DNA from 2 places in the Shewanella decolorationis genome. Region 1 is predicted to be linked to the other one. Evidence: riboswitches for the same ligand, from Rfam matches in the RefSeq annotation. Region 1 holds a riboswitch; the other holds the start of a gene.

Region 1 (5,246 bases):
GGGCGCGACTCGCTCGGCGATCACCCCTCGATGACTCAAATAGGCCAAAATGCCTTTGGCATCGACTAAAGCATCCTCAAGGCAAATGCGTTCTTGGCTCGCCAGTTCCAAGGTAAAAGCAGAAACGGCAATCTCGAGATCCCTACCCTGCGCTTTCGCCACTTCACTCAATTGCCACCAAGGGCAAAATGCCGCTTCATCCATAGCCCCGCCAAAACTATTGGGGATCACTAAGGTATAAGGAATCGAGAAAAACTGCGCCGCTGCAAGGTCATATTCTGGGCAATACAAATGTTTACAGGATTTAGGCCCGGTATGCAGATCCAATACTATATCCGCCTCGTGTGCCATGGCCTGCAGATTAACCGCTAATCTGTGACCCGTCGTCACGCCCCACTCGTTGCGTAAACGCTGCTGACACGCCTCGACTAAGGTGCTGCGGTAAGCTTGGATAAGTGCGCTATCGCTAAGCTCGGCATGCTCACGGTACCAAGCGGGCAAATCAATCGAGTGATTTAAGTACTCGCGGTTCCAGTTTGCCCCTGTGATAGGGTCAAAACGCCCCAGTGTAAACTCGCCACTCTTTTGATTAATTCCCAGCGGATTCGCTAAGGGCACTAAGGTAATTTCCCCTAAGATATCGCAGTGTTCGAGCTGCTTCATCAATTGATAAATCACCGCATTACCTTGCACCTCTGCGCCGTGGACGTTGGCCTGAATATACACTTTAGGGCCAGCGACATGACCACTTGGCTTAAAGTGGTAAATCGGCAGGGTGAGTGCTTGCCCTGCGGCAAGCTCCCCAATGGTTAAAGACGATGCAATCGGTTGCATATTACACGCCTTCGAACAGATTTTCGTGCAACGCTTTAACCACTTGCGCCGCTTCAGATTCGGCTACCAATACGCACAAGTTATGTGGGCTGGCACCTTGGCAGATCATGCGCACATTATGGGGCTCAAGCACTTCAAACACCCGGCGGCAAATGCCCGCAGTCGTAGCGATGCGATTACCGATAATCGCCACCAGTGCTAAACCATCTTCAACACGCACACGGCAATGCTGTGATAATTCCTGCAACAGCGCTTCGCTCAACAGCCCTTGGCCGCTAGAATCAGAGCCGGTTTTATCTAGGGTGAGCGATACGTTAACTTCGGAAGTGGTGATCAAGTCCACACTGATCTTATGTCTTGCCAGTGTGGCAAAGGTTTCCGCCAAGAAGCCCTGTGCATGCAGCATTTGCAGGCTGTGTAAATTGAGTAGCGTTTGGTCGCGGCGCAGCGCAACCGCGCGAAACACGGGCGCATCTTCAACCTGATGACGGATCCACGTGCCGCCCTTTTCAGGCTCCTTACTTGAGCCGACAAACACTTGAATTTGTTGGCGCACCGCAGGAAGAATCGTCGCAGGATGCAGCACTTTAGCACCAAAAGTCGCCATTTCGGCGGCTTCGTTAAAACTGATTTCGGCTATAGGATGGGCGTTTGGCGCAAGGCGCGGATCGGTCGTGTAAATCCCGGCCACATCGGTCCAAATCTCAACCGCAGAGGCTTTTAAGGCTTCGGCTAACAGTGCCGCAGAATAGTCACTACCGCCACGGCCAAGCGTAGTGGTTTGTCCGGCTTCATCTGAACCAATAAAACCTTGAGTCACAATCACTTGTTCAGATAACAACGGCAGTAAATGCTCACGTGAGAGAGAGGCAATTTGCTCAACCTGTGGCTCGGCGCGGCCAAAATGGCTGTCGGTTCGCAGCACACGGCGCACATCAAAGGCACTCGAGTTAGCGCCTTTTTCCCGCAATACCGCCGCAAATAATGCCGACGAACACTGCTCGCCAAGGGACAATAACTCATCCATGGTGGCCTTGCTGCGCTGGGATGCTAGCGCTTCGCTCAATACCGCCATACGGCTTAATAGCTTATCCAATGCCGCGGCTACATCGTTGGGACGACCCAGTTTATCTAAAATTGCGTATTGAATTTGCGCGATTTGCTTTAAGCGCTGTAAACGACCATCGTCGTTCATCGACTCTTGGGTGAGCTCAACCAAAAGGTTAGTCACGCCACTGGAGGCACTAACCACCACTAAACGGCAATCGGGATTGCCCAGTACGATATCGGCGCAGCGATTCATTGCACCGTAATCGGCGACAGAGGTACCACCAAATTTTGCGACAACAAGAGACATTATCGTACCTCCGCAGAAGCAGAAGACACGGCACAAACAAGGATAAGATATTGATTAACTAACATGATTACGCTCCGAACTAACTTCGTTCGAAGAGCCTGGTGCTCAATGATACGCACCCCAATAGAAGGGAAACAGCAATCGTCACCAGAAGCTCTCCACCAATTACAGGTGACAATCGTTAGGATTCAGCCTAAGCGACCGACATAAACATGCAGCAACCACATCTATGCCTCGGCGTTAATCTCCCTCATCAATCATCGCTGGAGTTTGTGCTCCTCTGACTGACTACCTAGTTAACGCTCCTCTTCTGTTCCTTTCCGCCGGAAAGGGACGAAAAAAGTAGCAATAAACCCCTAATGAAGTCAATGCTAATTTCACACACTATATACAAATTCAATAAACGCTTTTAAAAACAATGGGAATTTAAGATGAGTAGTTAAAGCAGACAAGTCAGAAGCTGTAGCACTGAGATGGCGTAAATAACAAAATAACCAACTTAGCCTTACCCTGAGGCAAAGCTTAGTTGGAGAGTCGAAACCGCGCTGACGAGATTAAGTCGTTAAATCGGGCAGTTCGTAAACTAAGCGAACATAGTCGTTAAATCTGCCTAAACACACCTCGGTATGTCCGGTTAAGGTGCAAGGCACTAAACTCACCTCGCCCTTTTCAACCATGTAGATGGCATATTGATTAAACTTTTTCCCTAGCTGCAGCGCCATATTTCTATCCACAAACACCGCCCAGCTCTTTTCCATATGGGATAAATCTGGCGATGCGCCCACCATTGCACGATAGGGGCTACCGATTAATTCAATATCACGGAGGAGTTGGCGGTCGAGTAAACGGTTTTGGCTGGGACTAAGGAGGGTTGAAGCGGGATTATGGGCGGTTATTACGGCAAAGGAGAAATCACAGGATAATGCTTGAGTAAGCAAAAACAACGGCGATTGATAATGCTGCCACAAATCTTGAGTCATGTTGTCCATTGGTAGTCTAGTCGAAAAATGAACCCGCGCTAGTGTAGCAGAGCGCCTCAAAAATCCAAAGAGGCGTGAACTGGCTCACAAGAATTAGAAATACATTAGTTATACTAATCAATGACTAAAGTAAATATCATGGTAAATCAGGCCCTCAACGAGAAATTTGTTAACATTTCATTTGTTAACAAATGCCTAAAACGAGTACAATGTCGCCATTGGCTAGTTAAGCAGATAACATTAAGTTTGCTTAATCTTGACAAGGGTTTGTTAGATTCATCTGCGAAATCACCTTAAGCTAGCCAGACATCTTTTAAAATGTGTTCTACATTTGAGTTAGCATTTAAACATTTTAAAAAAAACAATAGTTAAGGAACTATTTATAACTATTGCTTATCGAAGTTGATACTAGTTACGTTTTAACGTATTACACTTTAAACGTGCACTTTATATACATCCTGACGTGTCGCCGTAAAGATCTTTCCTTTGAAGCACAGAGCAGTTAGAGGAAGTATCAACATTTTATGAATATAAGGATCCGATGTAAGTGGTTCTTATGGTTAGAATAAAATTGGTTAAAATTTAGGTAATTAATATGCAAAATCCGCACATTCTGATCGTTGAAGATGAAGCCGTTACCCGTAACACGCTGAGAAGTATTTTCGAGGCAGAAGGGTATGTGGTCACTGAGGCCAATGATGGCGCAGAAATGCATAAGGCTATGCAGGAAAACAAAATTAACCTAGTGGTTATGGACATTAACCTACCAGGTAAAAACGGTCTGTTGTTGGCACGTGAATTACGTGAAATCAACAACATCGGTCTGATCTTCCTGACAGGCCGTGACAACGAAGTCGACAAAATCCTTGGACTTGAAATTGGCGCGGACGATTATATTACCAAGCCGTTCAACCCACGTGAATTGACGATTCGTGCTCGCAACCTTCTGACTCGTGTGAATAGCGCTGGTAACGAAGTCGAAGAAAAGAGCTCTGTCGAGTACTACCGTTTCAACGATTGGAGCCTAGAGATCAATAGCCGTTCTCTGGTGAGCCCACAGGGTGAATCTTACAAACTGCCACGTAGCGAATTCCGCGCTATGCTGCACTTTGTTGAAAACCCAGGCAAAATCTTAACTCGTGCCGATCTACTGATGAAGATGACTGGCCGAGAGTTAAAGCCACACGACCGTACTGTTGACGTGACTATCCGTCGTATCCGTAAGCACTTCGAAAGCTTGCCAGATACGCCAGAAATCATCGCGACTATCCACGGTGAAGGCTACCGTTTCTGCGGTAACTTAGAAGACTAATCTTCTAAATCCGTTTGAATAATAAAAAACCAGATCCTCGGATCTGGTTTTTTTATCTCTGCAATATGGCAAACCCTCTGCCCCGCTTTATCACCCCCGCAAAACTTGAATCGCCAAGCTTAAATAGCCATCGCAGACTTTAAGCGCACCGATTGGAATGGAGCACTTACTCACGACCAAGCGCTATCCACAGCGTTAACTCAGGTGCTCGCTAAGGTGGTAGCTAAGGTATTAGCCAAATACCGCGTAAAAAAAGAGTGAGGTGTTAGCCTCACTCTTGGATAACTGCATGCGCTAGTTTAACTGCATACGCTTGGTTAAACAGCGTTCTACTGTGAGTTATTTGCCGTTTTTAAGCTGTCTATCGAGGAAATCCGCCAGCGAGCGATATAAGTGATTACGCACTTTTTCACCGCGCATCGAATGCTTAGAGCCGGGATAATCAATCATCTGGAACAGTTTGCCTTCGTCCTGCAACGCCTTATACACGCGAGTACTGTTTTCAAACAACACGTTATCGTCGGCCATGCCGTGGTACATCAATAGCCCCGACTGGTAGTTTTTCACATAGGGGAACACGCTACTGGCTTCGTAACCCTGTTCATTATTCGCGGGATGGGCGAGATAACGTTCGGTGTAGTGAGTGTCGTACAAGCGCCAATCAGTGACGGGTGCGCCCGAAATCGCCGCCTTAAAGTAATCCGGCGCCTTAAATAGGCTCATCAAGGCCATATAACCGCCGTAACTGTGACCATAAATCGCC
Region 2 (5,246 bases), 870 kb from region 1:
GAGGGACAACCGACCTTCGTCAGCTACAACGAAGTCACCACTATGTTCCACGAAATGGGCCATGGTACCCACGGTATGTTCTCTAAGGTGACTTACCCAAGCTTGGCGGGCACCTCGGTCTCACGTGACTTTGTGGAATTCCCATCAACCTTCGAAGAAGACTGGGCAGCCCATCCTAAAGTGTTAGCCAACTACGCCAAACACTTCGAAACTGGTAAGCCAATTCCCGATGATTTGCTGCAAAAACTGCTGAAATCCGGCAGCTTTAACCAAGGTTTTGATACCTTAGAGTATATGGCTGCTGCGCTAGTGGATATGGAATGGCACTCATTAAGCCCTGATGCACCATTGCAAGATGTGGCGACATTTGAAGCCAATGCGCTGAAAAAGCACGGCTTAAATATCACCGCCGTACCACCACGTTATAAGTCAACTTACTTTGCCCACGCCTTCCCAGGTGGTTACTCAGCAAGTTACTACGCTTATATGTGGAGTGAGATTTTAGCAGCTGACGCCTTTGCTTATGTGCAAACGCAAGGTGGTCTCAACCGTGAAATCGGTATGAAATACCGCAAAACGATCCGCGAAGTGGGCAACAGCATTGCACCAATGGAAGCCTACAAAAACTTCCGAGGTCAAGAGCCTACCACCGAAGGGTTATTGAATCGACGTGGACTCAACACCGCCCTGTAATTTGGGATGAGTGAACGATAAAAAATCAGCCAGCATAATGCTGGCTGATTTGTTTTTAGCGCTCGGTAAATACACAGAGAAGACTCGCGAATAAACCGCTCGCTGAAGTCAGGCTTATTTCGCGTTACTTTGGGATTTAAACCGTAACCACACAATGCTCAAGACAAACAGCACGCTACAGGTCAATAGTCCCGCATTCACCGATTCTGTAAAGCCAAGCACCACATAACCCACCATGCTGATCAGCGCCACAATCACAGCGTAAGGCAGCTGAGTCACAACATGGTCAATATGGTGACAGCTCGCGCCAGTTGACGACAAAATCGTGGTATCCGAAATCGGTGAGCAGTGATCACCAAATACCGCGCCCGCCAACACCGAAGCCAGCATTGGTAACATCATAGCTGTGTGGCTGCCCATCGCCATATCGGCGGCAATCGGCAGCATAATACCAAACGTGCCCCAACTGGTGCCGGTAGAAAACGCCGTCAGACCCGCTAACACAAACATCAATGCAGGTAAGAAGGCAAAGGGAATGTTCCCTGTGGCGAGGCTTGCCATAAACTTACCAGTCTCAAGCTGGCCAATCACGCCCGCGATGGTCCAAGCAAATAACAGGATATAAATCGCAGGCAGCATAGAGCGAGCGCCCTGCACCACGCCTTTGACGACCATCGACTTTTCAACGCCTTGTACTAGGTTAAGCACCAGCGCAACCGCTAAACCAATCAGTGCACCAAAGAACAGTGATGAACTCACATCGGTTTTTTCAAAAGCAGAAATAATATTAAATTCAATGCCTTCTTTCGCTAATACCTGGGCACCGCTGTCGATCATAAAATACAGGGTCGCAAATACCAGCACGGTAATAGGTAAGAATAAACCGAGAATTTTACCCGTTTCGGCTTCGGGTAAATCGGCATTCGCCCCAGGTGGTAATCCTTTATTCTCATCATATAAATTACCGCGCTGCGCATTTAATTCATGCTCACGCATAGGGCCAATATCTAAGCCCATGAATGCAACACAAAGTAATAATAATAAAGAGAAAATAGCGTAGAAATTCATAGGGATCATTTGAATAAACACACTCAAATGTCCAGAGTCAGCAAAACCGTGGGCGGTTAATATGCCGCCGATCAGCGCGATAATATAAGCGCCCCAACTGGATACCGGCGAAATAACGCAAACTGGCGCCGCCGTTGAATCTAATAAATAGGCTAACTTAGCGCGGGAAATATAATAACGATCGGTGACGGGTCTGGCGACGGAACCTACGACTAAGCTATTGAAATAATCGTCAATAAAGACAACACAGCCTAAAAACATGGTCAGTAATTTGGCATCGCGTTTATTGCGAATATGCAGGCGCGCCCAATCGGCAAATGCCCGCGCACTACCACTGACAGTAATTAATGCCGTGATCATCCCTAATACAATTAAAAAGCCGAGAATGTATAAATTCCAAGAATTTACGCCATCTTCTGACCAAAAGAGTCCTTTTACACTGTTAAATAAAAACTCACCGCTGGCCACAGGTGAAAATTGATTGAGTAATAACACCCCAATCACAATACCTAAACCGAGGGAAAGGAGAACGCGGCGAGTGAAAATCGCCAACACAATTGCGACCACAGGCGGCAGCAGAGAAAGTGCCGAATCGGCGTAACTTACTACAGTCATTGATTATTTCTTCGTCAAAATACGAATGGAGGGCGACTGAACTGGTGGGAAAAGGCAATAGATACCCAAGATCACCTGTCCTATCAGTAGCGCTCCATAGTAACTATTCCTAATATCCGTATCAGAAAATACTATGGCAGTGTTGTACCTATTCGGCACAACCCCAGCAGTTGATCGTGATAAATCAAACCACTTCGGCACCAAATCCTTTCGCGAACGATCAACGGAATCACCCTACTGATCACTACTGATATTTGGTGCGCCTCTACTTCTAAGAACGCCCATGCACGGGCGTGAGGCACATAAAAACATAAGCGGCTAAGCAGTTGCCACCGCAAAGCCGCTTACTTTGACTTAGATCACGGATAAAATCAACCTAGAGTTGAAATCAACTCTGGAACGGCGTCAAACAGGTCGGCTTCGAGACCATAATCGGCCACCTGGAAGATTGGCGCTTCAGGATCTTTGTTGATTGCCACAATCACCTTTGCGTCTTTCATCCCAGCTAAATGCTGAATCGCGCCCGAAATCCCCACGGCGATGTAGAGGTTCGGTGCCACAATCTTACCGGTTTGACCCACTTGCAGATCGTTAGGCACAAAACCTGCGTCAACCGCGGCGCGTGAAGCCCCAACCGCGGCACCGAGTTTGTCCGCCAGTTGTTCCAACATACCGAAGTTTTCACCGCTGCCCATACCACGGCCACCAGAAACGATAATGCCCGCATTACCTAACTCTGGACGTGCTGAAACAGTCAATGATTGAGACACAAACTGGGTTTTGGCTTCAAACACTTTATCTAAGGTAGCCACGGCAGCACTGTTGCCCTGCACCGCCGCATCGAAGGCACTGGCACGGACTGTCATAACTTTAATCGCGTCATGGCTTTGTACTGTTGCTAAAGCGTTTCCTGCGTAAATTGGGCGAACAAAAGTGTCACTGCTCACCACGCCAATCACTTCCGAAATCTGCGCTACATCTAAAAGCGCCGCCACACGCGGTAGCGTATCTTTGCCAGCACTCGATGCTGCAGCCAAGATATGGCTGTAGTTTGGTGCTAAGTCCACCAGCAATTTAGCTACGTTTTCGGCTAAATGCGCTTCATAGGCACTATTGTCGGCGACCAATACTTGAGCGACGCCTTGCAGGGCTTGCGCAGCTTGTGCCACGGCGCCACATTGGTGACCCACCACCAATACATGCACATCGTCACCAATTGCACGCGCGGCGGTGACAACCTTTGCGGTATCCAGTTTCAGTGCCGCATTATCGTGTTCTGCTAATACTAAAATGGCCATGTTAGATCACCTTCGCTTCATTTTTTAACTTTTCAACCAGCTCAGCTACCGACGCAACCATGATGCCTGCTTTACGCTCTGCAGGTGGCGTCACCTTCACCACAGTTTGATGGGCTTTTAGCGTCACACCTAAATCCGCAACAGTGAGCACATCTAATGGCTTACGTTTAGCTTTCATGATGTTAGGTAATGAAGCGTAACGAGGTTCGTTCAAACGTAAATCGGCTGTTACCACAGCAGGCAGCGGCAGACTTAAGGTTTGCATCCCGCCATCTATCTCGCGAGCCACTTGCACTGAATGACCTTCAACTTTGATTTCAGAAGCAAAAGTGGCTTGTGGCATATCCATTAATGCCGCAAACATTTGACCAGTTTGGTTATTATCGCCATCGATAGATTGCTTACCAAACAGCACTAATTGCGCTTGTTCTTTTTCTTGTACGGCTTTGAGTAATTTGGCAATCGATACTGGGGTTAACTCTTCTTCAGTATCAATGTGAATCGCACGGTCAGCACCTAATGCTAACGCGGTACGTAATTGTTCTTGAACAGCTTTATTGCCGATACTGACGACCACTACTTCAGTAGCACTGCCCGCTTCTTTTAAACGAACCGCTTCTTCTACTGCAATTTCACAAAAAGGGTTCAACGCCATTTTGAGGTTTGCGGTATCAACGCTGGTGTTGTCAGCTTTTACCCTGACCTTCACATTGGCATCAACTACGCGCTTAACAGGCACCAATACTTTCATAGGGTTTCCTTCCTACACTTTCATGTACATGGACAAAACATTGGTCATCACCAATGCAGGATAGAGCCACTTTACGTCCTGTTAACGTTAACGTCAACCAAAGTCAAACGCCTGTTTGCATTTTTTAAGACTGTGGTATTGGCCACATTTTTGAACAGTTATTTGCCACATATAAAAAGTTCAAAAATTAAATAATATTTAATTTCTGTTTATTGCATAATTTTATTTGATTCGAGCAATATTAGTTTCTATCATTTAGCTGTTGTTCACCATTATCCTGTAATAAAAATAGAGTGGGACGAAAATAGATATGAGCGAATTTTTAGAAATATTAACTCACGGTCGTCGTTTTAAAGCTGCTGTAAAAGATTTGAGCCTCGAAGAATTGCGTGATTTAGCTGCAAAACTGGATAAGATTCTCACAGAGCGTGAATCTATGGCTGAAGAAGAACAGCAAGCTATCGCTGCTCGTAATGCAAAGATCGAAGAAATCCGTCAACAAATGGAAGCTGTTGGTTTATCAATCGACGATTTAGGCGGTGTTGCAGTTAAAGCTGTAAGCAAAAAGCGCGCTCCTCGTCCAGCAAAATACCAAATCGAAGTTAACGGCGAAGTGATCCAGTGGACAGGTCAAGGTCGTATGCCAACGGTATTTAAGAACGAAGTCAATAAAGGCCGTTCTATGGATGATTTCTTAATCTAATCCAATATAGTGTGTAATAGCGATGCGCTATTAACACTGAGTAACATAAAAAAGCTCGCACCCTGCGAGCTTTTTTATGCCCAGCAGAATCCCCCTCAGCATTCAAGCACATGCTTAA

What was found. A riboswitch is a leader RNA that binds a small molecule or an ion and turns the genes downstream of it on or off. The one in region 1 is predicted to bind lysine.
Region 2: it holds a riboswitch for lysine, as region 1 does, so the genes downstream of both, EYR25_RS06320 (Na+/H+ antiporter NhaC family protein) here and lysC (lysine-sensitive aspartokinase 3) in region 1, are expected to answer to the same signal.

The regions. Positions count from the first base shown of each region.
Region 1 is NZ_CP037898.1:528,230-533,475, reverse strand. Features, by position in the region: gene EYR25_RS02305 (succinylglutamate desuccinylase/aspartoacylase family protein) at 1-834, opposite strand, end outside; gene lysC (lysine-sensitive aspartokinase 3) at 836-2,191, opposite strand; lysine riboswitch at 2,335-2,509, opposite strand; gene EYR25_RS02295 (DUF3293 domain-containing protein) at 2,746-3,180, opposite strand; gene arcA (two-component system response regulator ArcA) at 3,767-4,483, shown strand; gene EYR25_RS02285 (S9 family peptidase) at 4,823-5,246, opposite strand, start outside.
Region 2 is NZ_CP037898.1:1,402,064-1,407,309, reverse strand. Features, by position in the region: gene EYR25_RS06325 (M3 family metallopeptidase) at 1-693, shown strand, start outside; gene EYR25_RS06320 (Na+/H+ antiporter NhaC family protein) at 808-2,376, opposite strand; lysine riboswitch at 2,456-2,652, opposite strand; gene EYR25_RS06315 (electron transfer flavoprotein subunit alpha/FixB family protein) at 2,748-3,674, opposite strand; gene EYR25_RS06310 (electron transfer flavoprotein subunit beta/FixA family protein) at 3,676-4,425, opposite strand; gene EYR25_RS06305 (H-NS histone family protein) at 4,736-5,128, shown strand.